DNA from 4 places in the Paenibacillus sp. FSL K6-1122 genome. Region 4 is predicted to be linked to each of the others. Evidence: a T-box and tRNA genes for the amino acid it is inferred to sense, from the RefSeq annotation. Region 4 holds a T-box; the other regions hold tRNA genes.

Region 1 (7,237 bases), 2.8 Mb from region 4:
GTGGATAAGCCACAAGAGCACTTCTCTCTCTAATCTGGGTGTAGCATATGTCCAGGCTCTGCATGAGGCCATAGGGTCTTAGAAGTGTTAAATGGTTCATCAAAAGGCCGTTTCCGTATGAGTCGGAACGGTTTTTTTGTTGTACTATGATCTTTAAAGTATAGGGTGGTATGTTGTCATCACGTGTAATAGAATGAAGGTATATGTCGAATGTGTGCAAGAGATCGAAGGGAGAACGGTTAGTGAGAGTTCTGTATCGGAATAAAAGTGAACAGCATGAGCTGACGGTATATGATACCAAAAAGCTTTATGGAGAGAAGGGCCAGTTTCGTGTATTAGAATTCTCCAATGCAGCTGTGCAGGGAGCCATGGATCTGGATGAGCCTAACCGGATGGTGTTGGAGTATCCGAGAGCGATGGTGCATCTAATGGAACGGAATGATCCTGAGTTTGATACCGTATTTGTGGTGGGACATGGTATTGGCACATTGCCAACCTACTTGTCTGATCGTCAGGTAAAAGTGGCTGAGCTTGACGCGGAGGTCGTGGAGTTGAGCCAAACCTTTTTTGGTTATGAGGGAAGCCCTGTGCTCATTGGGGATGGTCGTGAATTATTGAGCCAGGAACCTGCTGCGTCATATGATTATATTATTATTGATGCCTTTACGGCAACGGGTACACCCGAGCAGTTTATATCCAGTGATTTTTTTGCGATGGTCAAGGACAAGCTGGACTCGGACGGAGCTGTCATCCTTAATGTGTTTGGGCGTGCGGGCAACGATCGGCTTGTCAATGCGATCTATACGACACTTCAGGCACAGTTTGCCTATACACGTGCATTCGCATTACCTACAGAAACAGCGGATGAAGTTCAGAATCGCATTTTAATGGGTAGTCATCACCCGATCGAATTTCAGGTTCGTCAGATGGCAGGGTTTGTTGAACAAGAGCCAGAAGAAGGATATATCATTGTCGATTAGGGCGATCCTGAACAGTGATTCTTCCAGGGAAAGTAAAATGTCATTAAATCGTCAATCTTACGATGTAATTGTTAAGATTTCTCAGTCTCTTTATTTGATCTTAACAACTTTCGTATAAGATAGAAGGAATATGCTTTTTCATGAAAATCCGGGGGAAGTAAACGATGATTGCACAGATCAAGAGATCTAGAAGATTACGAAGAAAAATAAAAAACATCAAGAAGATCAGCCTCACGGCTTTACTCGGCGGGTTGGTCACTATTTCAGTTATAATGACATTGACCCTCATGGTCATCTCATCTTATACATCTCAGAAACAGTCACTCATTGATAACACCCTGTCCTTAAACTATGCAAGCGCTGTGCAAATGAGTCAAACGCTGGATTCGCTTTTTTATTCCATGCAAGAGAGCTTGAAATATGCAGCCAATTATTTCCCGGATATGGATCACTCCAATACAAAAGAGTTGAATTCCACATTGGATTTGGTTCGCAATAGTAGTAATTTTTTTAATTCCGTTTCTTTGGTAGATAAAGCGGGAGTAGTCAGGTCTACCTCACCTTACTCACAGGCTAGCGTAGGTCACCATGTTAGTTCCAATGCAGCAAAAGAAGCGGTTAGCTTGAGGACTTCGTATATCTCCGAAGCGTACCAGACACCCAGAACCAAACGCAGAATTGTATTTGTCAGTGAACCGATCTTTGATTCGGCAGGGGAGTATCAAGGAACAATCGGTGGAAATATCTTTTTACAGGAAAATAATATATTGAGTCTGTCTTTTGGCAGTCAGCTCAAGACAAGTAACGGGTCCTACTTTTTTATTGTGGATAAGAAGGGCACTTTGTTATTTCACCCAAACACCAACCGAATTGGTGAAAATGTCAGTAAAAATGAAGTGGTGCAAAAGCTGTTAGCAAACAAGCACGGTAAAGAACAATACAAAAACCTGGCAGGTGTGGATTCGCTTGCAGGTTATTACAAAGTTCCATCAACAGGTTGGGGCGTCGTAATCGTGTCTCCAACCCAAACGGTGTACGATCAGTTGAATCATCATATCCGTATGTTGTTGCTGTACACTTCAGTGCCTTTCCTGATCCTGACCCTTATTGTGGTTCGGGTTGCACGCAAGCTGGCCAGTCCTTTTGCTATGCTGGCTGATTTGGTGAATCAGGTCGATAAGGGACAAGTAGAACTGCCTGTGATGAAACCTCACTGGAATAGAGAGGCAGACCTTCTAACAAGAGCAGTTGTTGGCGCATTGGCGAACTTTAGGAAACAGACAAACCAGCTTGTCTATGATGCCAGAACAGATGTTTTAACAGGCATGAACAATCGCAGAACCTTCGAAGAAGTCATTCAGGAATGGATTCAGGATGAGGCGCCATTCTCCATTATTGTTCTGGATATCGACCGCTTCAAGTCCATTAATGATACATTCGGGCATCATGCTGGGGATGAAGTATTAAAACACATTGCCAATATCATTCAATTGTCTGTTCGACCAGAAGATGTCTGCGCCCGGTTTGGTGGAGAGGAATTTGTAGTCTTGTTAAGAAATTCCGAGTCTAACGTCGCTTTTGAGATTGCTGAACGTATCCGAATAACGGTCGAAGAAAGCGTATTGCCTATAGATCGTTCCGTGACCATCTCGGCTGGAATTGCTGAATATCCGAAGCACTCCACAACATCCACAGAACTGTTTCACTTGGCGGATAATGCACTGTATCAAGCGAAGGAAGAGGGACGTAACCGTACGGTTACGATCCAATCGGTTATTAAATAAGCAAGTAAAGAAGCAAGTAAAGAAGCTGTTCCCTAAACACCAGGGACAGCTTCTTTTGTGTACTATACCTCTTGTGAGGATCTGGCTAGAACCTCATTTGTATACGTTTCTCCCCAATCTCGCATGCTGAAGATAATCGGCCGTAACGTTTCACCAAATGGTGTGAGGGAATACTCCACTTTCGGTGGGATCTGGGGGTATATTTCACGATGAACAATTCCGCTGCTTTCCAACTCTCGAAGTTGCAGGGTGAGCATACGCTGGGTGATGTCAGGAAACAATTTTCGGATCTCGTTAAATCTCAAAGGACCGGAGAATAAATGATACAAAATGGCACCTTTCCATTTGCCTCCGATCACACTGAGGGTAACTTCCACGGAACAGCCGTATGGCGCGGGACATAGCTTGGTTGCGTCCTTTTTCATTATAAGTACACCTCCACTTTCCGGTGATTTTCTATAGTATCTATTTGGGTGGTTATATTACATAACGTACGTATAGTTCATGAAAGAGCATATCACTTATGATGCGGATTATAAACCCTAATTCTAGGCGAAGGCAGATGTGCTGATGTCTATAATATAAAAAAGAGCCCCGGTTTCAGGCTCTTCGCTGGAAGTATAAAATATGATGATGAGCGTATATACGCTACTTCAGTGACGATAGAATGGAGTCACATAGAGCCATTGTTGCAATATTATCCCTGGCGCTGGAATGTGGGACAGTCTGATTCTGGCAACACGCGATGAAGTGCGCCATTTCACCAACAAACCCGCGTAGATAAAGGTCACGATAAGCTCCGGACATGGGAGATCCGGAAGGTGTATATACAGTATCCTGCTCCTCGAGAGATTTCCAGGGAAGGCTGGTCGAGCTTCGGGATTGATGAACAGTAAGTGTGTTGATCTCTTCAGCTGACGCAAATCCGTTGTCAAAGGTGACGAGTACACTTTCACTCTCCCGTGACCAAGCACTCATGCCGGTAAAATAAGCGCTGCCTACTACGTTATTCTCAAATACAAGGGAAATGCTTTGATTAATGTGTTCCCCGTCCTTCACGGTTGTGCCTGTAACTCGTATTGCTTCTCCGAATAAGTAACGCATCAGATCGACCATATGAATGGCAGCGAGCTTCATGAACTGTTCCTCATCCTTGCAAAATGGGGTACTGTCTACAGCGAATTTCATCTGGAATGAACGTACATTACCTAGCGAACCACTATCAATGATCTCCTTCAGCTTCATGTATATGGGGGCATAACGTTTCATAAAACCAACCATGACAACGACGCCAGCCTGCTCGGCAGCTTCTGCTACAGTGGCGGCTTCCGCTGCGTTCCATCCGAGCGGCTTATCCACGTATACATTCTTGCCAGCCCCAATGCATTCGAGAACAAGAGCGGTCTGATCTACAGGCTGGGCGACCACAACGACACCGTCACAAGTTTCCTGCTGTAACATAAGCTGAGCGTTATCATACGCTTGTCCGTTGCTGCCAAATCGCAGCAGAGCTGCTTCAGAGCGTTCCATACTGCGTGTGGCAATGGCCTGGATCTGCGCTCCGGCTTCAACAACAGAAGGGTAAATATTCGTGGATGCATGAAACCCTGCACCGATAAAGCACAGATGGGTTGTTTTCAAGGTGGATCTCTCCTTCATTTTTGCATTCTTATGGATGGTATATTTGTTGATTAATGCTACGATAGGGTGTTTGAAGTTGAGAAAAAAGGACATATGTCCTATTCTTGAATGAGTAAAAAAAGAAGTTGCATTTTTATTTTGGAGCATGTATACTCTGAATTACGGTAAAACAAGGAATTGTTTCACCGGAACGCTTTTCATCGATGGATGAGGAGATACATATTATGCGGTCGTGGCGGAATTGGCAGACGCGCACGGTTCAGGTCCGTGTGGGCTAACCCCCGTGGAGGTTCGAGTCCTCTCGACCGCATCTAACAAAAAAAGGTTCGTGAGTTGCTCTAGGGCAATTCACGAACCTTTTTTTATTTTGTGGATCATTCGTGTGAAGCCTACATTTTGCTACCAGCATGCTAATGCTAATGTTGCCGCTGGCGCAGAATGACTGCCGTGATGATCCCAGCAATGGCTCCTGCAATACCAAATAGCGTTACACTGGCAACCACTTCAACCGACTGGAGACGAAACAAAAAAGCGATACCGCTGCCAAAAGTGGTTCCAGCGAGAAATCCGAGCGAAATTCCTAATTCTTTCGTTAATTTCATTGCTTCACCTACTTGGAAATGTGAGATATGGATTTGCAAATATTGGATACAGGCAGTAAAGTGTGATCAGGAAAATCATCACATTTTATTTCCTTTTTTATCTTGTGGTTTTAACCCGTTAATTATGCATGATATCTCATATGGGAGGGTAAGAGCGAATGAATATGAACGAACGAATTGCAGCATGGAATGAGGAAGCACAGCAGTGTGCTTGCGGTCATCAACACCGAGTGGTGGATATGCTGATACATCTGGAAGCTGGGGCCATTCAGAGGTTACCGGGTTATTTGTCTGAGCAAGGATATCGTCAGGTGACGGTTGTTTATGATCGACATACGTTTCGGGCCGCCGGATCTGATGTGCTGAGTAGTATTCGCGAAGCGGGAATGCATGTGGATGAGATCGCTCTTCCGGAGAATCGCACGGGGGATATCATTGCGGATGAAGCAGCTATTGTGCAGGTTATGTTGGGTGTGAGACTCGAAAGTCAGGCTGTAATTGCGGTGGGTTCAGGTACCATTCATGATCTGGTGAGATTTGTTTGTTCCAAAATGAATAAGCCCTTTCTGTCGATACCGACAGCGGCTTCAGTAGATGGCTTTACCTCTGCTGGTGCACCCTTAATTGTAAGCGGAATCAAACAGACATTTCAGGCTGTTCCGCCTGAAGCCATTTTTGCCGATATGAATATCCTGGAGCAAGCTCCCCAAGTGATGACAGCTGCCGGATTCGGAGATATGCTTGGCAAATATACTTCCCTTGCAGACTGGATTGTTTCTCGTGATCTGGGCGGGGAACCGTTCTGTCCGGTTGCTTATTCGATGACAGAAGAAGCGCTGCATACCTGCATAGATCATGTACAAGCGATTGCGGAGGGGCGAGCAGAGGGAGTAGCTGTATTAATGGACGCCTTAATTGTTTCCGGTATCTCCATGCTGATCATTGACCATTCTCGTCCGGCATCTGGAGGTGAGCATCATCTGTCCCATATTTTGGAGATGGATCTGATGCAAGCGGGAGAAAGACCGGTTCTGCATGGTGCCAAAGTTGGCGTAGCATGTGCATTACTTACAGTGAAATATAAAGAACTTGCACAGACATCGGGTGAACCGGTGTTTGGGATATATGACCAATTGCCGGAGGCTTCTCAGCTCATCGCATGGTTGGAACAAGTAGGTGGCCCTGTGACTACTGAGCAACTCGGTGTAACCCCGGCGATGGTGGAACATGCATTCAACACAGCGCATACGCTTCGTCCTCGATATACCGGATTGAGATATATCAATGAAGTGTTAAACACGAGATTAGGATGACCTTTTAGAGAGAATGATCATGATGAAATGCATTAACTTCGCTTGTAGCAGGCTGTGATGGCTCTCCTTGGGAGCAAAAGACGAAAAAGGGTAGGTTATCTGACATTTATGCTGGAATAGCCAGAACAGTGCTTCAAGTCCGAGAGAGAAGGCATGCATTTATTTTAAAAAAGGCTCTGGCCTCCCTATGGGGAGATCAGAGCCTTTTGGCTGTTCGCTTATTTAGTTGTTGCGACGATCTTTCAAGATGACATCTGCGAACAAAATAGTTTTCGGGATACGGAAAAATTGCTCCGCTTGTTCCTGAAATGCAGCAGAAGGCAGTGTTCCCTGATGCAGCCATTTGCGGAAAGTGCCGGGATGAACCCCGATCCAGTGGCTGACATCTGTCACCGACAGATCATGGACCATACACAAGCCTGTCAAAATACGGTTACTAACCGGAGAACGGGTCACCGTACGCTTCATGAAGCGAGATGACTCGGGTTGACATATGACAGGGCTATTACGTACAACTTCTTCATTGAAGAGAATATGACGCGGGTAGCCGAGTAATTGGCAAGTCTTGTCCAAATTGGTACTGCCGGGTATCCGTCCTTCATATACCCACGCACTGACACTACGTGAAGAGATGGAAAGGTCTTCAGCGAGCTGGGACAACTTGATATCATTGGCCATCAGCACGGCAAGAAGAACACGATTGCGGATTTGACAGCGTGTCGGTTTTCGGAATCGTTTAACACGGACGCCTTTTCCCAAGTATTTACGGTTGATCAGAGACCACGCCTGGATGGAATGTTGTTCTGGTTGATTAGGCATATTTCCTCCGATTTTTTTTAACCAAATACTACAATAAACAACGGGGTACTTTCAAGTGCCGGGATTACCGGTTACAAATGCGTCAATGCGTCAATCCA
Region 2 (7,237 bases), 3.4 Mb from region 4:
ACCTAAAGTCTACTGAGGAATCAGCGGTGTTGGTAGCCGAGGATATTACGGTAGCCTTTGGTGGGTTCGTTGCTGTCAAAGGCATGAACCTGAAGTTGCATGAACATGACCTGCATTTTCTGATCGGACCCAATGGTGCTGGAAAAACAACGATGCTGGATGTGATATGTGGCAAAACAAAACCCATGTCCGGCTCGGTGAAGATGGCGGATGGCACGGAATTAACACGACTGAAGGAGCACCAGATTGTTCGCAAAGGTGTGGGACGCAAATTCCAGGCGCCATCGATCTTTGCGGGTCTGACGGTGCAGGAGAATCTGACGCTGGCGGCGGAGACTCGCCGTTCCCCTTTGCAAGCCATCGGTATTCGTCGATATGGGAAAATGAGTGCTGCCATGGAGCATGTTACCCTCCAGATTGGTCTGCGAGACCGCGTTGATGCTCGTGCAGGAGCGTTATCGCATGGGGAGAAGCAGTGGCTGGAGATCGGCATGCTGCTTCTGCAGGAGCCACGGGTGTTGTTGCTGGACGAACCAGCCGCAGGCATGACGGATGAAGAAACACACAAGACCGGGCGACTTCTGCAAGAGATTGCGCGTGAGCGCTCGGTTGTGGTGGTGGAGCATGATATGGAGTTTGTGCGAGAGTTCGCAGCCAAGGTAACGGTGATGCATGAAGGAAAACTGCTGAAGGAAGGTACGATGGCGGAGGTACAGGCAGACCCGAAAGTGGCGGAAGTGTATCTGGGCAAAAGGAGGGATGACCATGCTGTCGCTGCAACGAATTGAATCCGGCTACGGGGAAAGCAATGTGCTTCGTGGTGTGAACCTGGATGTACAGCCTGGACAGGTGGTGTGTCTGATGGGCCGTAACGGTGTGGGGAAAACAACGTTGATGAAAACATTAATGGGGCTGCTCAAATCACGCAAGGGCAGTATTCAGTGGCAAAATCAGGAGTTATCCACCTTGGACTCAGCCAAGCGGGCAAGGGCAGGGATTGGTTATGTACCGCAGGGGCGGGAGATTTTCCCGCAGCTTACGGTGAAAGAAAACTTATTGCTCGGTCTGGAGACAAGTGCACCGGGAGTAAAAACGTTCCCGGAGGATGTACTGGCGATGTTCCCGGTGCTTGCTACGATGTATGGACGGCAGGGCGGGGATCTGAGTGGTGGACAGCAGCAGCAGTTGGCATTCGCCCGGGCATTGGCTTCGCGTCCGGGGTTGTTGCTACTGGATGAGCCGACAGAAGGCATCCAGCCTTCTATCGTGGAGGACATTCGGCAGGTTATTTTGCAGCTCAAGGCAAAGGGGGACCTCTCGGTTCTGCTGGTAGAGCAGAGTATTGATTTTGTACGAAGTGCCGCAGATTACATCTATATCATGGACAAAGGAACCATAACCCTGCATGGGACACCGCAAGAACTGGATATGTCGCAGTTTGAACATCATCTCTCCGTATAGTTGTAGTTAGTCGGCCAGTGGAGAAAGGTTTTAGGAGCGCTTGTCCAGGATATTCGAGTATTTCGGATATAACCGCCGGATGCATTCCGGACAGATGTCATGCGTGAATTCGGCGTGGGTATGCTTCTCCAGATAACTCTCAACGGAGTTCCAGTGTTCCTCTTCGTCCTTGATTTGTTTGCAGACAGCGCAAATAGGCAGCAGTCCGCGCAATGTGCGCACTTCAGACAATGCTTTCTTCAATTGGTGTTCTGTCTTTCTTTGTTCGGTAATATCCATGTGTGCAATTAAAGCGAGATCGGTATCCAGAATTGAATTTGAATAAGATAGAGGGGTGAGTTCTACACGAAACCACCTCTTTTCGTTGTATACAGTATACACGCAGATGTCATATGTATGATTTCGATTAAAGGGTATTCCGCGTTCTTTCAAATTCTGTGCGACAAGTGCCATGTTAGCGTTCTTGCCTCGTTTTGCCCAGGCTTCCGTCAGGTGCAGGTAGTGTCTATGACTACTGTGTATATCCGGGTTTGGTGAGCATTGACCAAGTCCCTGTTGCCAGGCACGGTTACAACTTTGGATAATCCAATTGTCATCAACAATGATGAGCTGGTGACGTATGGACTGGAACGACAGCCTCTCCAGATCGGATGTAACATGTCTCATGGATGAGACCCTCCTTTGGCAGAAATCTTATCTCAGTTCATCTGGAATATCCAAAATATCAGCGACCAGGTGTCTGAATCGGGTTGCTTTGCGTGTGCCGTGAATAAGATTGGATAAACGATAGGGTGGGATGCCATGCTGTTCACAAAAGGTCTTCTGGTCCACTTGAAGTTCGGTTAGCCGTCGTTTGATGGCCCATCCGAACGGAGTAACTGGTTTTTTCTTGTTCAAAAGGGTTCACCCCTGGTTAGAATGTAGTATTCAGCCGCTCTTTCTTCATGTAGAATATATAGAAATGCGAGCTGTATGTTTCATTATATACGTAAATTCGTCATCTAACAATTAAAAAAGACGGAAAAAAGTGTATTTTGTGATTATAAATGGCGTAAATACGTAAATAAAACAAATAAAATGACAAAAAACACGTCGGCAAGGAGGTTGCCGCGTGTTTTTTAGTTTGTTTGAATGAAGGGGAGCAGGTATGAGGAGGAAGAGGATTAGGCCCTGTAGGCATGAAGTCCAGCTCCGAGCATATGGAAACTGGGGAAAAACGATTTCATGGACATCGAGGTTGGCTGTGCCAGTCCATCCGCAGCCGAGGCGCTGACGGTCTTCCATTCATTCTCCAGATCTGTGGCCAGGCGGACCATCAGATCCTTGGTTGTATCGTTGTTCAGGGGAATGACTTTGGAGGCTTCGGTTATGCAGGCATTCATGGCTGAATGCAGGTAACCAAGGACCGCCTCCTCGACCGGGATGTCGAGGTGGTGGTTAATCCAGGCGTGAACAGTGGAGAGGCAGCCAACCGAATCATATTTGGCAAAGATCTGTTCGAGCTGGCTGAATTCAATCCAGGGGTGCAGAGCGCGTGCGAGTCTGATCAATCGTTTACCCATGGCGGCAGCTTGTTCTCTGAGATCTCCAGGGGTTCGCTGAACATGGACGAGCTTGTCGATCAGAGCTATCCGCCATGTATCCTTGTGATCTGTTGCGGTATAGATGCCTTTGATAGCCATACCTTCAAGACGAACGATGCTCGGATGCAACTGACAACGCATGAATGATTCGAGATCTTCAGCATTACGAATGGTACCCTCCCTGATATGGATATCCATGCCGAAGGAATGGGTGAACCCTCCAACCTGAATAGAGGAATCAAGCAGTTTGACATAATCGAGCAGCTTATTCCCACGGTTCACAATCATTCGCCTCCTGTGTTCGTTTAATGTAACTTAAAGTGACATTTATGTTCCTTTTTGTTTGCTTTGTGTTTAGAAATCCGAATTATATGATAGTTATCATCCCATGAATGTCCGCTTTTTGTCAATGGTATCCGTGAAATTTAATGGATTAAATCTGGGATTTAATATTTGTGTTATTTTATATAACTTATTGTGTTATTTATTTTGCGAAGTGCAGGGAGGACTATATATAAGGAAGGACTATATATAAATGAACCAACAAGATCGGCTCTTACCTAAAGAGAGGGGATCAAATCTAATCATATGCAGTTCATGGGTAATGATGACGAGATTATGCGATTTTTGATGAAAATGCCTAGCTGAAAAAGAAGTATTAAAAAATACTTTACTTTTAGTTCTGAACCCGGTATAATCAATTCTGTTGCCGATTATTTACGACATGCGGTCGTGGTGGAATGGCAGACACGCTATCTTGAGGGGGTAGTGGGCGTATGCCCGTGGAGGTTCGAGTCCTCTCGACCGCATCATATGAACGATTAAAAAGCAGCTTTCCATTAATGGGAAGCTGCTTTTTTTGTCTTTTTCGAACAGTATGACATCTGGGTTGAAAAAAGGCCATCCATTACCGGAGGAATGTTGCTCTACCTACCGGCTACGGGTGGCCTGTGTATTATTTTTGCAGCAAATTCTTGATATCTTCTTCAATCTTGTCCGGTGTTGTTTTGGGAGCATAACGTTTAATGACCTGTCCGTTCTGATTCACCAGGAATTTGGTGAAATTCCATTTGATTGCTTTGGAGCCGAGCAGGCCAGGAGCTTCTGTGCTAAGGTGTTGGAAAAGAGGGTGAGCGCTTGAACCGTTCACATCAATTTTCTCAAACATGGGGAAGCTCACGCCATAATTCATCTGACAGAACTCGGCAATATCGTCGGAAGATCCTTTTTCCTGTGCAAACTGGTTGCTTGGGAAACCAAGAACTTCAAATGGAGCATCTTGAAATTTGTCTTGCAATTCTTGCAGACCTTTGAATTGAGGGGTAAGGCCGCATGAGCTTGCCGTATTCACAATCAGGAGCACTTTGTCACGGTAGTCGGACATTTCAACTTCTTGACCGCGAAGGGTATTCACTTTGTAATCGTAGACTGTCATCTAAATCGCCTCCATTTATTTACTCTTATATCTTCTATTATATTGGTTGCAATTAAATATTGCAAAACTAATATGGTGTTAAAAGAATCAAAACAGGCAAGTTGTGCAGAATACGTGAATGAATTGCGAAGTGATTTACGCCAGAGTGAGAATTAGATAGCCTTGAAGAGATAGATAGAGTATAACTTTGTTGTAAGCGTTATTATGGATAGGAATTGGCAAAAATCTGCCGATTTGGTGATCTGGGCGGACTTTACACCGACATGGCACGGGTGTATGATTCATAACGTAATTTCAATTTAAACTAAATTGTACTTGAAAAACGAAACAAACGATAATATCGCTCGATCTTACCTTAAGATATACGAACGATATTTTAATCGCTGAGTTTCCATTCATTAATGAATGGGAAACGGGGGAACCAACGGAATGCGCTGTCCAGGACAGTGGGCATTCATGGGGTGAATTTTCCGGTGACAGCCGGAAATAGGGCGACTCTCGCGCCCGAATCCGTCAGCTAACCTCGTAAGCGTTAAAGGGAGAGGCAACAAGCCGTACGCTGGTTCATGGTGTTTTCGCCATGGGTTATTTAAGAAGCGTTCGGGAGGCCTTGGTCCCCCACGCTTCTTTTTTGTTGTCTTTTCACGCCAAGGGAGGAACGAATGATGGATACTGAGATGATCTTAGTGACTGCTCCAAATGAAGCAGGACGTAAATTTATCAAATTGCTGATGTACAAAAAAATGCCGTTTGCCGTTCTAACCAACAGTGCAGGGGAAGAGCGAAGACTCCGTAGAATCGGAGTAGAACATGTCATTCGCATGAATACGGCTGCAGCTCAAAAATGGTTTTTGCCGCAGGGCAGCGTAGGCAACGTGTTTATTTTCGAGAACAGCCTGAATCTGACCTGTCGTTATTTACAGATCTGCCGTTCATGGACATCGAAATCCCTGTGCGTCATTACGGAGCAGAGTCATCCTAAGGGCATCTATCGGGGCATGGGCGCAGACCGGATTGTATATTCGCTCAATGGGGAAGTTGGCTTTCTCCTCAATGGTTAATGCCATAGCTTGTGATTGCTCAGGTGTAAGGTGCCTGTTATAATTGAATGTATCGATAAACGGAAGTTTGAGGAGACTCATGCAGGATGGTGAGTCTTCTTTTTTATGCTTACAAGGAGGAATTGGCGTGCCGGATGTAGGTGGATTGAAATGGTTGTTTTTTGATGTTGGAGATACGCTGGTGGATGAATGGGAGCCGGTTGATGATATTATCGGACAGTTTGTCCGTGAAGCTTGTGCTTTGGGGTATCCGGTGACAATTGAGGCGGTACGCGAACTGTTCGCGAGTTGTTACCGAAAATATGAGCAATGGCCTATGAGAGTGGCGATTCGCACATTCGTTGAAGACGAGGGGCATCAGAAACAGATTCAGGACAAGCTGAAGTTTCAAAAAGATCTTGAACGTCCTTTTCCTTCAGCGGATTCCGTTCTTCAGCAGTTGTCACGGCATTATCGCATTGGCATTATTGCCAATCAGAGTCCTGGAACGGAAGAGAGACTGGAAAGCTATGGCTTGCGGAAGTATGTTGATGTTCTGGCATGTTCGGCTGAAGAAGGAGTGTCTAAGCCAGACCCTGAGTTATACGCTGTGGCCTTGAAGCAGGCCGGTTGTGAACCGGAGGAAGCCGTCATGATCGGCGATCGGATCGATAACGACATTATACCTGCTCGGAAGCTGGGCATGCGTACGATTCGAATTATGCAGGGTTACGGAAGATTCCAGCCAGAACTATCGGATGACAAACGTGCGGATTGGACCGTTGATTCATTGGATCAACTCTTGCCGTTATTGATACCAAATCAGGATTAGATGCAGATGGTTGTTTATTGGAGTTTGAGTTTTACTATAAAAGGAAACATGTTGCTGTATTGCAACAATAAAGGCTGATCAACTGGGTATAAAATACCGGAGTTGATCAGCCTTTTTAGTATTTAGCCAATTAAAATGAGATTAGAATAACCGAATCGTCTGAATGATCAGATATACATTCAGCACAACGATAATCGCGGCAATGACCCATGAGATGATTTTGAGCCACAATTTGTTGGCGAATGCACCCATGCTTTTTTTATCACTCGTGAACATCACCAGGGGAATTACAGCAAACGGCAATTGAAGCGACAGGACGACCTGGCTCAAAATGAGTAGTTCTTCTGTGCCATGTTCTCCTGCAATGGCTGTCACAATTACCGCGGGGATGATGGCGATCAGACGTGTGACCAGTCTGCGTAGCCAAGCCGGAATTCGAATGTTCAGGAAACCTTCCATAACGATCTGCCCAGCGAGTGTACCTGTAAGGGTAGAGTTCTGACCTGATGCTAACAGCGCCACACCGAACAGGATACTTGCGACCGTAGTACCCAATAGAGGTGTCAGCAGATGATAGGCATCAGCGATCTCAGCAACCTGCGTCATACCAGCACTGTGAAATACAGCGGCAGATACAATCAGGATGGCTGCATTGATGAACAGGGCCAGTGTCAGCGCAATCGTAGAATCCATGGTCGAGTACCGAATGGCTTCTTTTTTGCCCTGTGGTGTCTGTTCGATCTGACGGGTCTGCACAATGGAAGAATGCAGGTACAGATTATGCGGCATCACGGTTGCTCCGATAATACCAATGGCAATATAGAGCATAGCCGGGTTTTGCAGGATCTCAACATTTGGTACAAAACCATGGAGAACACCGCCCATA
Region 3 (7,237 bases), 2.7 Mb from region 4:
TTATCGAGGAGGATGAAAGTAGTGAAATTCAAACTAAAAAAGACGATTAATGTTCTTTTGGCCTGTTTAACAGCCCTGCCTTTGATGTTAACCCCGACAAATGTGTCAGCAGCCAGCGATGCCAACATTAATTTGTCCTCGGAAAAACAGCTGATCAAGGGCTTTGGGGGCATTAACCTTCCTGCCTGGATTGGTGATCTGACTCCCGCTCAACGTGAAACTGCTTTTGGTAATGACCAGAATCAATTAGGCTTCTCCATTCTCAGGATCTACGTTGATCCAGATTCCAATAACTGGTATCGTGAAGTTGCCACAGCCAAACGGGCTATCGAAAAGGGTGCTATTGTATTTGCATCCCCATGGAATCCTCCAAGCAGCATGGTTGAAACATTCAACCGCAATGGGGACACAAATGCCAAACGTCTGAAATACGACAAATATACCGCATATGCGCAACATCTGAACGACTTTGTAACCTACATGAAAAATAACGGCGTAGATCTGTATGCCATTTCTGTACAAAACGAACCGGATTATGCTCATGACTGGACTTGGTGGACTCCACAAGAGATCCTTCGATTCATGAAAGAAAATGCCGGGTCCATCCAAGGTACCAAAGTCATGGCGCCTGAATCCTTCCAGTACTTAAAGAACATATCCGACCCAATCCTGAATGATCCGCAGGCACTTGCCAACATGGACATTCTGGGAGCACATACGTATGGAACCCAGATTTCGAATTTTGCCTACCCTCTCTTTAAGCAAAAAGGAGCCGGTAAAGAACTGTGGATGACTGAAGTGTATGTTCCAAACAGTGACAACAACTCAGCAGACCGCTGGCCTGAAGCATTAGACGTTTCCTATCACATGCACAATGCCATGGTAGAAGGTGATTTCCAGGCCTACGTGTGGTGGTACATCCGCAGACAGTATGGTCCGATGAAAGAGGACGGTACCATAAGCAAACGCGGGTATAATATGGCTCATTTCTCTAAATTCGTGCGTCCAGGCTACCTGCGAGTCGATGCAACGAAAAATCCGGATACGAACACATTTGTCTCAGCCTATAAAGGTGATAACAAAGTCGTCGTCGTGGCAATTAACCGTGGAACTTCAGCCACAAGCCAAAAATTCGTTCTGCAAAATGGTAATGCCTCTACTGTGTCCTCATGGATTACGGACAGCAGTCGAAACCTGGCAAGCGGAACCTCGCTTAACGTATCCAATGGAGCCTTCACGGCACAGCTCCCGCCTCAGAGCGTAACAACGTTTGTTGCCAACGTTACTGGCGGAAATAGCGGCGGGAATACAGGCAGTGGCACGACGTATGAAGCCGAGACCGGAACGTCACTTACGGAAGCTGCCATTGAAACAATCTACCCCGGTTACACTGGCTCCGGGTATGTTAACTTCAATGCGATGACTGGTTCAGCCATTCAATGGAACGGCATTAATAACACGACAACAGGTACCAAAAACGTAAAGTTTCGTTATGCGCTGGAAAGCGGCACTCGGAACCTCGACATTTTTGTGAACGGAACCAAAGTCATCAGCAACGAGCCCTTTCCCGCTACGGGAAGCTGGTCCACTTGGGTTGAAAAAACAATACAGGTCCCCATGAACACGGGGACCAATACATTGAAAGTGGTTACCACCGGATCGGAAGGACCGAATATTGACAGCGTTAATGTTACCGCAGCACAATAAACGTTCCGTATGGCTGATGGAAGACATTTGCTGTACGTGCAGCTAAGCACTAACCTCTTGAATACTCATCACTAAAGTTAGTGTTATATCAAAAAATGCAAAAAAAGACTCCTTAAGCGTTAGCTTAAGGAGTCTTTTTATTAGATGCGGTCGAGAGGACTCGAACCTCCACGGGGGTTAGCCCACACGGACCTGAACCGTGCGCGTCTGCCAATTCCGCCACGACCGCATATTGTATCTTCGTCATCCATATCGGCGACAAGAAATAATATATCATGCGTAATCTATCATGTCAACACTGAAAATAATAACAATAAAGCCCGAATCAGACGTCCATGTCGATTCGGGCCTTACCTTTAACTGTTGCTAATAGTTTGGTTCATTAATACGGAAGCATACTACAAATTACAGCTTGGAAGGCCAGTTGCCATACCATGCATAACCGCCTCTTCTTTCTTTATCAATATCACTTAATTTGTATTTAACTACCCCGTCACGACCAATAAAGATTGGTTTATCCGTTCCGATCTCATAGAAGCGTGCCCAAATTGGTGCAGCTTTGGAATCAGCGATAATTTTACTATCTCCATTAGCTCTTTCATACTTGTAACCCGTAATTTTCACTTTGTTAAACCAAGCCTCCGCTCCTTTAATGGATGCGGTAATTTTAGCGTTAGCAGGTCTGGTTTTCAGAAATTTAACAATCGTTACACTCTCTCCAGCTGTCAGCGATGGCACTTCGTAGATTCTTGCGCTCGCTGGTTTAAGAGAGCTGGAATCATGTTGTTGTCCCCATGCTGTCAGCTTACCACCTGAAACGACCTGTGTATTCAGAATCGCCTCCACACCTTTGGCAACTGAATTTTTACTGCGGTTAGCAAGTGTACTGTCGATAAATGAGAAATCACCTTTGCGTGCCGCTACTTCATCCAGCATGATCATTACATTAATCATGGCATCATCATTGTAAGTGATGTGCTTGTGGTATCCGGAGCTTTGGTAAACTTGTGGCCACCCGCCGTTTGAATACTGCATGTTGATCAAAAAGTTAATTCCTTTGATTGCAGCTGTGGAGTAACGCGGATCATTCGTCTTTTTAAATTCCTTCGCCAATCTTCTAATTTCTGAGTATGTAGCCTTGTTGTCTATCGTGGACTTTGCCCACTCTCCACTTGTCTGTTTATAATCTTTTCTCCAACCTCCATCCGGTAGCTGGTTCTTCAAAATATCAGAAATACTCGCTGTAGTACCCGACGCATCTGCAGCAGATACCGTCCCTACAGGGAGAACTGCCATTCCAACTACTGAGAACACCATCGTACATGCCAGGACAAAAGTAATTATTTTCTTCGCTTTCAAATGTAACACTCTCCTATGTTCGTTTTTATAAATCTTCCACTTCTACTTTACGTATGATATACGCCCCAAACCTCCTTTATTTGTATTTATCGCATAATAAAATCAATTTTCATCCAATATGTGGATTGTATAATCAGATAATATGCAAAAAATCGATTTTTGTCAATATATGCAACTTAATGAATATAATCTCTCTAATTCTACATAACGGGATAGTTCTTTTAACTCATGACAAACCTATTTATTTATCCAAATTCGTCTTAAACGAACCAATAATGACGTTTTTGTCATGAATGATACCCAAACTTGATCCCTTCTTTCATATAAAAACCTTAATTCCGCTAACATTGAGGTATTACGAAGGGTTTTAAATGGGTTTGACAATTACGCATTTATGCAATATAGTTTCAAATAGTTACAAAAACTTAATTATTCATTGCCGAGTTTCATGTTTGAAAACGGGGGAACCAATTTGGGTGAATTATTCTTATACATAGGAAATATAGGGAACCTTCTACCGAACCCTTAGCTAACTCCGTAGGCATCGAAGGGAGAACATTGATTTTGAAAAAACTGATTATCTCCATTTTTGGAGCAGCTGTATTATTTACATCCGGGGCAACAAGCACAGAGGCAAGCAGTATCAACTCCGTAGTGAACAACATGACAGGTATTCCTTACAAATGGGGTGGCACTACTGTAGCCGGCTTCGACTGTTCTGGTTTTATGAGATATCTTTTCAACAAATACAGCATTGAATTACCACGTACTTCGCAGCAGCAAGCCAAAGCAGGTACTCCCGTATCCAAGAGCAATGTTCGAACAGGTGATCTGGTGTTCTTTAATACAACAGGCAAAGGCATTTCACATACAGGTGTATATATCGGCGGCGGACAATTCGCTCATGCCTCCAGCAGTAAAGGTGTAAGCATCACGAAGTTATCGAATCCATACTTCAATGATCGTTATGTAACAGCACGTCGGGTAACTGGACAGTTTATGTATGATAAAATGTTAGGTAAAATGTGATTCACATACAAAAAGGCATCGGTTATTAACCGGATGCCTTTTTTGCACTTAAAAATGTATGTTGCATTGCTTACTAATGCAGCGCCTTCTGCACTCGCATCGCACCCTGAGACAGGGCATGTCCTCCACCAACAGCTCCAGCCACGGCTACGGTCTCCATAATCTCCTGATCTGTTGCGCCCTTAGCACGGGCTTCTTCTACATGGTAGAAGGTACATACCTCATTGTTGGCGAATAATCCAATGCCAAGCGCAATTAGCTGTTTTGTCTTCGCATCAATCACACCAGGTTGGAAACATTCTCCGGTAAACTCATGATACGACTTCACCACACCTGGCAGCACATCGCTTAATGCTCCAATCTGATCCTTGTAGGCATGAACTTTATCATTCATCAATGTCATGGCTTGTAGCACACCCTCTCGGCTATAGTTACAGATCTTCCTCACTGTACCTATCTTCTCTCCCGAGTGAGCCAATTATGCCAAGAAATCATGGTAATTCCAAACATTTAAAGCTCATGGCCCTGCCATAATTATCAGCTGTTACTCACTAAGTGGACTCTGGCGCGGCTCGCTGAACAGCTGATAGCTGTAACCTCGGTCCAGCTTAACGACACGTCGATTCTGACGACGGATAAGTACCTGCTCGCCATCCCAGGCAACCACAATCCCTTTCACGTCGTTCGATTCCAGCTCGTCCCGTACGACTCTAACTTTCTCACCTGACAGACGCAGGGCGTCCAATTCTGTATCACTAATCATCTTCATGGCTCCTATATTTCAAATTTATTTACAAAAAGAGACCTAAATGAAAAGTCATTTAGGTCTCACGTGACTGTATTGGACTGTCATGTCATTCGAAATTATGTCCCGACTGAAAGTTACCGCTGCGCGTGCTCTTTGCTGTCGTTCTTCTCGAACCAAAAATCAAGCACTTTGGCGGACATCACACGTTCTTCAAGGTACTCCACTTGATGCGGTGTAAATTGTTCTTTCCAAGAGAAGGACAACTCTTCGCACAAGCCTACAATCGTCAGTAATTCTGACCAGGCAACATAGCGTTTGTACCAGAAAAATTGAGGATGTTCAATCATATAGGGATAAAGGTCATCGAATTCCGTATGTTTACAATCCAGGGCACGTTCAAAATGAACTTTCGATTCCGCCAGCTTATCATTAAAAAATTGTTCTGTTGCCGGTTGGTTCCCCATGGTGTTGCCTCCTCTCCCTAACATAACCCCATTATAAATGAAATCGGCGGTCATGCAAAGGCATAGTTCAAAAAATAGGCCCTATTCCTTTAAAATGTCACATTTCGTTATCGTCAAATTGTACTGTTCCATCGTTCAGGGAACGAATGCGTACCAAGGCTTCCACCGGAATACCCTGTTCACGAATCGTGCGTGCCCCTGCCTGGAAACTTTTCTCGACCACAACGCCGAATCCGACGAGTTCCGCGCCAGAACGCTCGATAATTTTGATGACGCCACGAGCGGCATCTCCATTGGCAATGATATCATCAATGAACAAAATGCGGTCATTCTCATGAATGAACTCGCGGGATACCATAATGTCAGTTACAATTCCTTTGGTAAAGGACGGTACACGTTCACAGTAAGCATCAGGATCAGCCAGAAGTGTTTTTTTGCGACGGGCGAATACAAGGGGCACCCCCAGTTCATAGGCTACGGCAAACGCAACCGGAATCCCTGAGGATTCTACCGTGATTACCCGAGTTACTCCACTTTCACGAAAACGGGCAGCGAACTCACGTCCCATCTCCATCGTTAATGCAGGATCAATCTGGTGGTTCAACAGACCATCCAGCTTTAATACTTGATCCGAGATAACCACACCTTCTTGTAAAATTCGTTGTTTCAATAATTCCATGATTTGACCTCCCAAGCCTATCCTATGAGGTAAAAGTATCATATATCTATCTATAAGTTCAAGCGAAATTGCCTTGACGCTGTCCTTGGGACGCATTTCAAACCAAAGCTCATTATCGATTGTCATGACTTTCGTGGGTCAAGCATACCTTGTACCATGGTACCCGCATGTCCAAACTATACAGGGGCCTGAGAGGGGAAACACATGAAACAGGCATTTCGGGTGCTGCAGATCGCATTTACATACATTGGAACGGTTGTTGGAGCCGGCTTCGCTACAGGGCAGGAAATTTTGCAGTTTTTTACCCAGTATGGCAAATGGGCCACCATCACCATAGGCTTATCCACCATGCTCTTTGTCTGGTTAGGTACCAAAATGATGCTGATCGCTCACGATACCGGGTCCCGCTCTTATGAGGATCTGAACAAACATTTATTCGGCCATAAGGCGGGCAAATGGATCACCTGGGTGACCCTTCTCATTCTCATTGGCGTGAACAGTGTCATGCTTGCCGGAGCAGGCTCCGTTTTTGTCGAGCATCTGGGTTTGCATTATCAGACAGGTCTGATCGTCACACTTGTAGGGACATATCTGCTTCTCGGTCGGGGCATTCAAGCCATCCTACAAATGAATAGCATCGTTGTGCCCATGATGCTCCTGTTATCTCTGCTCATGATCACCAGTACGATCCATCATCCAGGTGCTTCCCGATTCATCACACTGACGACAGACTCAAACCCTATTCAAGTGTGGCTGTCTCCACTATTGTATACTTCATTCAATCTGGTGTTGGCTCAAGCTGTTCTTGTGCCTGTAGGTAACCAGATTCGTAGTCGGAATGTGCTGAAGTGGGGTGGAGTATTGGGTGGAATTGGCGTTGGTTTCATGCTGATGGCAGCTCATTTTGCCATGTCAGCTCAGATGCCCGGCATCATCCAATTCGAAATCCCGATGGGCAGCATTGCCTTTCAACTTGGATGGGCAGTGCAATCTGTATATGTATCCCTTATTTTCATGGAAATATTCACTACCTTTGTAGCCGATATCTATGGAATGACCTTGCAACTGAGACAACATATACGTGTCCATCCCCGTTTCATTACATTAACCATTATGCTATTGTGTTACTCACTCAGCCAGTTTGGATTCAGTTCCCTGCTGTCCATCCTTTACCCCATCTTTGGAACTATGGCATTAATCTGGGCTGCCAAATTGGTACTGAACCGCTGGGGCACCTTTCGTAAACGCAAC
Region 4 (7,237 bases):
ATAAGGCAGGGATAGGCTGGGTAAACACCGGATGCCCCTGTCTTTTCTTTTGTTATATAAATTGAACTAAACATTTACACGAAACGGAGAGGACAGAAAGAACCTGAAGAAGCGGAGCGTTCGCCTTTATCCCCGGATTTAAACCTTTATAAAAGGAATAAAAAAAATCTGGGGATAACAGCGATCGGAAGGTTGTTCTGTCATTGGAGTGTACAGTGTAAATATTCTTTAGTTCAACTTATATAGATCAATTCGAAAATGAAATTGAAAGTGCGGTGCCTGACATGTCTTACCGGAAATTTGCCTATGTGTATGATGAATTAATGGAAGATATGCCTTATCCGGACTGGATAAGGTTTGCAAGAACAGCATGGGAAAAGCATGGAATGCCCAAAAGTGTCGCTGAACTTGGCTGTGGAACGGGCTCCATTACGATCCCGCTCGTGAACTCCGGTTTCGAAGTTACAGGCATTGACCTCTCATCAGATATGCTGTCGGTTGCACGCAGCAAGATGGAGGCTACGCCTCAGGGTCATCGCTTGTATCGCGAGGGCAGTGTCCGTTGGGTGCAGCAGGATATGCGGGAATGGCGAGTTCCGGAACCTGTGGATTCGGTGATATCTTTCTGTGATTGTGTCAATTATTTGCTTGAACAAGAAGATGTCGTTCGTACTTTCCAGCGGACATACGAGATGCTGAAGCCTGATGGAACGTTCCTGTTTGATGTGCATCATCCCAATACACTTATTCGTTATGATGAAGAGCAGCCTTTTGTACTGGATGAGCGCTCCGTATCTTATATTTGGACTTGTGATCTGGACCAGGATCGCTGTGAGATCGAACATCATCTCAGTATTTTTTCGCGTGTGGATGATGGTAGCAAGGATATGTACCAGCGGTTTGAAGAAGTTCATGTCCAGCGTGCATATAACCCGGACTGGATGAAGCTTGAATTGTCCAAGGCAGGTTTTAGAGACGTGAAGGTATATGCGGATTTTGAATGGAAAGAGGCCGGAGACAGCGCACAGCGCTTGTTCTACGTGGCTGTGAAGTAAGAGCGAATAATGAGAACTGTCCTTATGGTGCATAAGGGCAGTTTTTTGTTTGATTTTTTATGGAGAATGAATAGCAATAGTCTTAAATAGGATAAAGGAATGCAAGAAAAGACATAATCACGTGACAAAAAGTATTGCCAGTTAAAGTAAAGGAGGCGATAATAGTCGGATAGAAAGCGTTTTCTGAAAAGATAAATCAATTGTCAATGTGAGGTGTAAAAATGGAAAGTACATATAAAACAAGACTTTCGTCAGAACAGTTGAATGCCATAATAGAGCAGCATTTCTCTGCAAGTATACAGGACTACAAGGAAATGGTGGATGGCTGGGCCAATCATGCATATCTCATTACACTGAGTGACGCACAGCGAGTGGTACTCAAAATTGCACCATCAGCTTCGACAAATCTGATGCGCTGTGAACAGGATCTCATGATTGCCGAAGTTGAGGCACTACGCCTCATTACGGAGCTACAGGATGTTCCCGTACCCCAAGTGTTGGCTTATGATGATTCGTTAACTATGGCTTCAGCGCGTTATTTTATCATGGAGTACATGTCTGGAGCGCCCTATAATCAGGTCAAGGATCAATATTCTGCGGAAGAGCAGGAGGCCATTGAACACCAGCTCGGTCGGTACAATCGTCGAATTAATGAAATCAAGGGCGAGCAGTTTGGATATTTCTCGGAGCAAAAACAGCGATATTCCACATGGAAAGATGCATTTATGAATCTGATGGATGACATTCTTACCGACGGGGAAGAAGCCGGGATTACATTTTCGATCGATTACCCTGAATTGAGACGCCTGATTGAAGAAAAATCGGATGTGCTGGACGATGTCAAAGAACCTGTGCTTATCAGTTGGGATCTGTGGGATGGCAATGTACTAGTGGACGCGGGTCGCATCACAGCGATTATTGATTTTGAACGTTCACTGTGGGCAGATCCTCTGATGGAGCATTATTTCAGTCATTTTAACTATACGCCTGGTTTTGTGAAAGGGTATGGGTATGCGATTACGACTGAAAGTGAGCTGAAAAGAAGAAGTCTCTATGACTTGTACTTTGATCTGGTGCTGCGCATTGAGTGCGCTTATCGTCAATATGATAATCAGGAACATGTGAATTGGACCATTCATAATCTGGAGGAAGGCATTGAGCGTTTTCGGTTATCCTGAACAGCAACGAGTATTATTGAACGGTACGAACCGTGTGACTTAAAAGGGTGATTATAACGTGTAATATTGACTTTGTGCTTGCTTTTTTATATAATGGTCCCGATATTGTATACATATTTCGATGATAAGGATCAGTAGTAATTCCTGTACATAACAGAGAGCCGGCGGTTGGTGCAAGCCGGTTGACAGTGATTTGCGAACTCGCCTTGGAGAAATGCGGTGATTACACCATTCTGTTTAACCTGCTTGTATAAAGCTTGGGTTCAGGAATGGAAATCCGCATCGGTTAACCGCCGTTACAGGTCCAAAGGGAGTGGATGACGAAGCACGTTCGTCCGCTAACTAGGGTGGTACCACGGGAATTCAACCTCTCGTCCCTAGCGCTGCAAACGCTACGGGATGCTGAGGTTTTTTTGTTGCAATTAAAGCTAAAGTGAATAACCTGAAGGAGGAACAATAGATGAGTGAGAATAACCAGCCGAAACACGGCTATCAGCCACAAGTCATGGAAAAAAGTTGGCAGCAATATTGGGATGCAAATAAAACGTTTAAAACGGGTGAGGACCCTGCTAAACCGAAATTTTATGCACTGGATATGTTCCCTTATCCATCCGGTTCAGGTCTGCACGTAGGTCACCCGGAAGGATATACGGCAACGGATATCGTTTCCCGTTACAAACGTATGCGCGGTTACAACGTATTACACCCAATGGGTTGGGATGCTTTTGGTCTGCCTGCTGAGCAGCATGCACTGGATACAGGTGAACATCCACGGGATATTACATTCCGTAATATTGACAATTTCCGTCGCCAGATCAAATCGCTTGGTTTCTCCTATGACTGGGATCGTGAGATCAGCACAACGGACCCTGAATACTATAAATGGACGCAATGGATCTTTATTCAGCTGTACAACAAAGGTCTGGCTTATGTGGATGAAGTTGCAGTTAACTGGTGTGAAGCCCTTGGAACGGTACTTGCTAATGAAGAGGTTATTGATGGCAAGAGTGAACGCGGAGGACATCCGGTTGTACGCAAACCGATGCGTCAATGGGTTCTGAGAATTACCGAGTATGCAGAGCGTCTGTTGGAAGACCTGGAAGAGCTGGATTGGTCTGAAAGCATCAAGGATATGCAGCGCAACTGGATCGGTAAATCGACAGGTGCAGAAGTTGTATTTGCCATTGAAGGTCGCGAGGAAGTCATCAAGGTGTTCACTACCCGTGCGGACACATTGTTCGGTGCGAGCTTTGCAGTACTTGCTCCAGAACATGAACTGGTAGAAGCAATTACAACCGATGACCAACGTGAAGCTATTCAGGCTTATCAGGAGCAGGCTTCTCGTAAGAGTGATCTGGAACGTACAGATTTGGCCAAAGACAAAACAGGTGTATTCACTGGAGCTTATGCAATCAACCCTGTTAATGGTGCAAAACTGCCGATCTGGATTGCTGATTACGTTCTTGCTGGTTACGGTACAGGTGCGGTTATGGCAGTTCCGGGTCATGATGCACGTGACTGGGAATTTGCGAAACAGTTTGGTCTGGATATCATCGAAGTTATTCAAGGTGGAGACGTTACACAAGAGGCGTATTCGGGTGATGGCGCGCATGTGAATTCCGATTTCTTGAACGGACTGAATAATGAAGAAGCGGTTGCCAAGATGATTGCTTGGCTGGAAGAGAATGGTAAAGGACAAGGGAAAGTAACCTATCGACTGCGCGATTGGCTGTTCAGCCGTCAGCGTTACTGGGGTGAGCCAATCCCGATTCTGCATCTGGAAGACGGAACGATGAAGACAGTACCTGAGGATCAACTTCCACTGCTGCTGCCTGATATCGACCAGATCAAACCTTCGGGTACAGGAGAATCACCACTGGCGAATGTTACGGAGTGGGTGAATACGGTAGATCCGGAAACGGGAATGAAGGCACGTCGCGAGACCAATACCATGCCACAATGGGCGGGTAGCTGCTGGTATTACCTGCGCTTTATCGATCCGCGCAATGACAAGGAACTGATCTCCAAGGAGAAACAGCAGCAGTGGCTGCCAGTTGATCTGTACATTGGCGGAGCAGAGCACGCCGTACTTCACTTGCTGTACGCTCGTTTCTGGCACAAAGTGCTGTATGATCTGGGTGTTGTGGAGACCAAAGAGCCTTTCCACAAACTGGTCAACCAAGGTATGATCCTGGGTACCAATAATGAGAAAATGAGTAAATCTCGTGGTAATGTCATTAACCCGGATGAAATCGTGAATGAATTCGGTGCAGATACATTGCGTCTGTACGAGATGTTCATGGGACCATTGGAAGCGACAAAACCGTGGAATGCAAACGGGGTTGAAGGCATGCACCGCTTCCTGTCACGTGTATGGCGTCTCTTCATTAACGAAGACACAGGAGGCATCAATGACAAGATTACGGTGGACGGTGGAACGGATGAGTTCAAACGGACTGCTCACAAAACGATCAAAAAAGTTACGGAAGATCTGGAACATCTGCGCTTCAACACATCCATCAGCCAGCTGATGATTTTCATCAACGATGCATACAAAGCGGACACACTGCCTCGTGAAGCGATGGAGAAATTTGTGCAGCTGTTGTCACCACTGGCACCACATATGGCAGAGGAACTGTGGAGCCGTTTGGGTCATGAAGGTGGAATCTCTTACGTGGCTTGGCCTGAATATGATGAGTCCATGACAGTGGATGCGGAAGTAGAAATCGTTGTTCAGGTAAATGGTAAAATTGTAACTCGTGCTACAATCGCGAAGGATCTGGATGCACAGGGTATGCAGGACTTTACGATGGAGCTGGCACCTGTTAAGCAGGCGCTGGAAGGCAAGACCATTCGTAAGGTCATTGCCGTTCCAGGCAAACTCGTTAATATTGTTGCCGGTTAATCTCACCGGCTCGGAATAGTTCATCCAGCTTTAACAAATCTTCATCATATTTGTCATGTGTCGTGTGGATCAGGTTGTCGAAAACGCCGTCAAGACTAACCTTCAGCAGTGCGAGTGCCTGAGCGGTAATACCGCCAGGTACAGCGACACGAGCCTGAAGCTCTTGCGGGGTGTATCCTCCTTCGGTGAGCAGCTTGCCTGTTCCCAGGAGCATTTCGCCAGCCAGAGCGCAGGCATCTGCCCTTTTGATGCCTGTCAGCTTCACTGCACTTTCGATCCACTGTTCCAAAAAGAACGATATGAATGCAGGTCCGCAGCTGGAGAAGTCGGATGTGATTCGTGTACAGGCTTCATCCACTTGGTACGGCCTGCCTATATGACTGAGCAGACTTTCCAACACAGCGCGGTCTTCACTGGTCATTCGTTCGCCATGTATGCAGAGGGATGCTCCACTGCCGACTTGGTGTGTGACGCTGGGAATTACCTTGGAGACTTTGCAAGGAAGTGAAGATTCCAGATGTCGCAGCTGCACGGGACTGGTGATCGAGACAATTATATGATTGGGATTCACGACAGGCAGGATGTCGTCAATAACATGTTTGAATTCAAGCGGCTTCACGCACAGGAAGATGATGTTGCTTCGGATCACCGTTTCCCGATTGCTCTGGGATTCATGCAGACCGGGGTAACGGAGGGATAACTGACGTACTTTGGACGGGGTTCGATTGCTGGCCGCGATCTGCCGGGGCTCAAGTGCACCCGATTGGATCAGGGCATAGATTAGCAGGCTGCCCATGCTGCCGGTTCCGATAAATCCAACCTTCATTGTTTCAGGCCTCCTTTCATGCTTTACGGTACTGGCGCAGTTCATTCCCTCTATTCTATGCGTGAGGACCTGTTTCACATGACATGAAAAATGCACAACTTGTTTCATCAGGAAAGTTCAACGGTTCGGAAGCACCGCCCGTGTTCGAAATGAATGATTTTGAATTCAGGGAGAGGTGTGGAAGAATGAGATGGAACAAAGGGATGACCATTGCTGCTGCGGTGGTTGGAAGTATACTTATATTATGGTCGGGCAAAAGTGAACAACCACCTAGTGGCTGGGAACCCTTGCAGCTCGGCACCGAGAAGCCGACGATAGAGCAGGAACTCCCTGCTGTACAGTCGGCTACTTCGGTTCAGGGCAATACAGGAGCATCTTCGGGAGCGGATGCAAGTGGGATGCAGACTGGGAATGAGGCAAAGGCAGAAGAGTCTAAAGAGCTTGCGAGGGTTGGGGTTGAAGGTGATTCAGTTGTTCAAACTACAAGTCAGACGAATGATAATCCATCGAACACCTCGACTTCGATTGAACCAGTTACACAGGGGACGAATTCTGATCCTTCGGTTACCTCCGAGACGGCATCAAGCAATAATCCACCTGTAGTTCGTGAGGAATCTGGCGACAATGGCAAGATTGATGTGAATACCGCTCCTGTCTCTAAGCTTATCGAGCTTCCCGGAATTGGGGAGAAGAAAGCTCAAGCTATTGTGGACTATCGGAATGCACATGGTCCTTTTGCAAAAGTCAGTGATCTGACAAAGGTCAAAGGAATCGGGATGAAGATGATGGAGAAGATGGCGCCGTATGTGCAGATCCGGTAAAATTAAAATATAAATTGTATTAAGCGGGAGGAAAGCAGCATGAGTACAGAGGTACGCAAGGACTGGGATACGTATTTTATGGACATCGCGTATATGGTTTCCACCCGTTCCCGCTGTTCGCGTCGTCATGTGGGTGCCGTTCTTGTTCAGGGAAAGAAACTGCTGGGAACAGCCTATAATGGTGCACCCACCGGCGTCCCGGATTGTTCTGAAGCAGGTTGCATGATATCGGAAGAGTATGAGTTGGTCGTGACCGATGGGCAAGAAGAAATGGTGAAAAAGCAACGATGCATTCGCACAATTCATGCGGAGCAAAATTTACTTTTATTCACAGATCGAATCGACCGCGAAGGCTCGTCCGTGTATGTGACCGACGAACCGTGCTGGACATGTGCCAATATGCTGGCGAATAGCGGGATTACAGAAATCGTGTTTCATCGTTCTTATCCTAA

What was found. The T-box of region 4 lies ahead of leuS (leucine--tRNA ligase). A T-box ahead of a tRNA ligase gene usually reads a tRNA of that ligase, here a tRNA-Leu.
Region 1: it encodes a tRNA-Leu, which carries the amino acid that the T-box ahead of leuS (leucine--tRNA ligase) is inferred to sense. The anticodon was not compared.
Region 2: it encodes a tRNA-Leu, which carries the amino acid that the T-box ahead of leuS (leucine--tRNA ligase) is inferred to sense. The anticodon was not compared.
Region 3: it encodes a tRNA-Leu, which carries the amino acid that the T-box ahead of leuS (leucine--tRNA ligase) is inferred to sense. The anticodon was not compared.

What each region holds. Positions count from the first base shown of each region.
Region 1 is NZ_CP150272.1:2,298,373-2,305,609, forward strand. Features, by position in the region: gene NSQ20_RS10250 (LysR family transcriptional regulator) at 1-82, shown strand, start outside; gene NSQ20_RS10255 (fused MFS/spermidine synthase) at 243-980, shown strand; gene NSQ20_RS10260 (sensor domain-containing diguanylate cyclase) at 1,145-2,764, shown strand; gene NSQ20_RS10265 (helix-turn-helix domain-containing protein) at 2,827-3,189, opposite strand; gene NSQ20_RS10270 (Gfo/Idh/MocA family oxidoreductase) at 3,413-4,405, opposite strand; tRNA gene NSQ20_RS10275 (tRNA-Leu) at 4,632-4,715, shown strand; gene NSQ20_RS10280 (hypothetical protein) at 4,822-5,007, opposite strand; gene NSQ20_RS10285 (sn-glycerol-1-phosphate dehydrogenase) at 5,166-6,320, shown strand; gene NSQ20_RS10290 (helix-turn-helix transcriptional regulator) at 6,543-7,139, opposite strand.
Region 2 is NZ_CP150272.1:1,668,879-1,676,115, forward strand. Features, by position in the region: gene urtC (urea ABC transporter permease subunit UrtC) at 1-16, shown strand, start outside; gene urtD (urea ABC transporter ATP-binding protein UrtD) at 1-788, shown strand, start outside; gene urtE (urea ABC transporter ATP-binding subunit UrtE) at 766-1,461, shown strand; gene NSQ20_RS07305 (hypothetical protein) at 1,492-2,127, opposite strand; gene NSQ20_RS07310 (hypothetical protein) at 2,155-2,358, opposite strand; gene NSQ20_RS07315 (urease accessory UreF family protein) at 2,625-3,326, opposite strand; tRNA gene NSQ20_RS07320 (tRNA-Leu) at 3,771-3,853, shown strand; gene NSQ20_RS07325 (glutathione peroxidase) at 4,000-4,479, opposite strand; cyclic di-AMP (ydaO/yuaA leader) riboswitch at 4,851-5,026, shown strand; gene NSQ20_RS07330 (hypothetical protein) at 5,142-5,540, shown strand; gene NSQ20_RS07335 (HAD family hydrolase) at 5,668-6,351, shown strand; gene NSQ20_RS07340 (Nramp family divalent metal transporter) at 6,493-7,237, opposite strand, start outside.
Region 3 is NZ_CP150272.1:2,384,094-2,391,330, reverse strand. Features, by position in the region: gene NSQ20_RS10735 (carbohydrate-binding protein) at 22-1,707, shown strand; tRNA gene NSQ20_RS10730 (tRNA-Leu) at 1,853-1,936, opposite strand; gene pelA (pectate lyase) at 2,113-3,075, opposite strand; cyclic di-AMP (ydaO/yuaA leader) riboswitch at 3,494-3,625, shown strand; gene NSQ20_RS10720 (C40 family peptidase) at 3,631-4,095, shown strand; gene NSQ20_RS10715 (carboxymuconolactone decarboxylase family protein) at 4,169-4,498, opposite strand; gene NSQ20_RS10710 (hypothetical protein) at 4,640-4,858, opposite strand; gene NSQ20_RS10705 (hypothetical protein) at 4,978-5,307, opposite strand; gene NSQ20_RS10700 (xanthine phosphoribosyltransferase) at 5,405-5,986, opposite strand; gene NSQ20_RS10695 (membrane protein) at 6,191-7,237, shown strand, end outside.
Region 4 is NZ_CP150272.1:5,075,480-5,082,716, reverse strand. Features, by position in the region: gene NSQ20_RS22865 (class I SAM-dependent methyltransferase) at 285-1,055, shown strand; gene NSQ20_RS22860 (aminoglycoside phosphotransferase family protein) at 1,277-2,233, shown strand; T-box leader at 2,346-2,615, shown strand; gene leuS (leucine--tRNA ligase) at 2,694-5,138, shown strand; gene comER (late competence protein ComER) at 5,119-5,964, opposite strand; gene NSQ20_RS22845 (helix-hairpin-helix domain-containing protein) at 6,150-6,785, shown strand; gene NSQ20_RS22840 (cytidine/deoxycytidylate deaminase family protein) at 6,825-7,237, shown strand, end outside.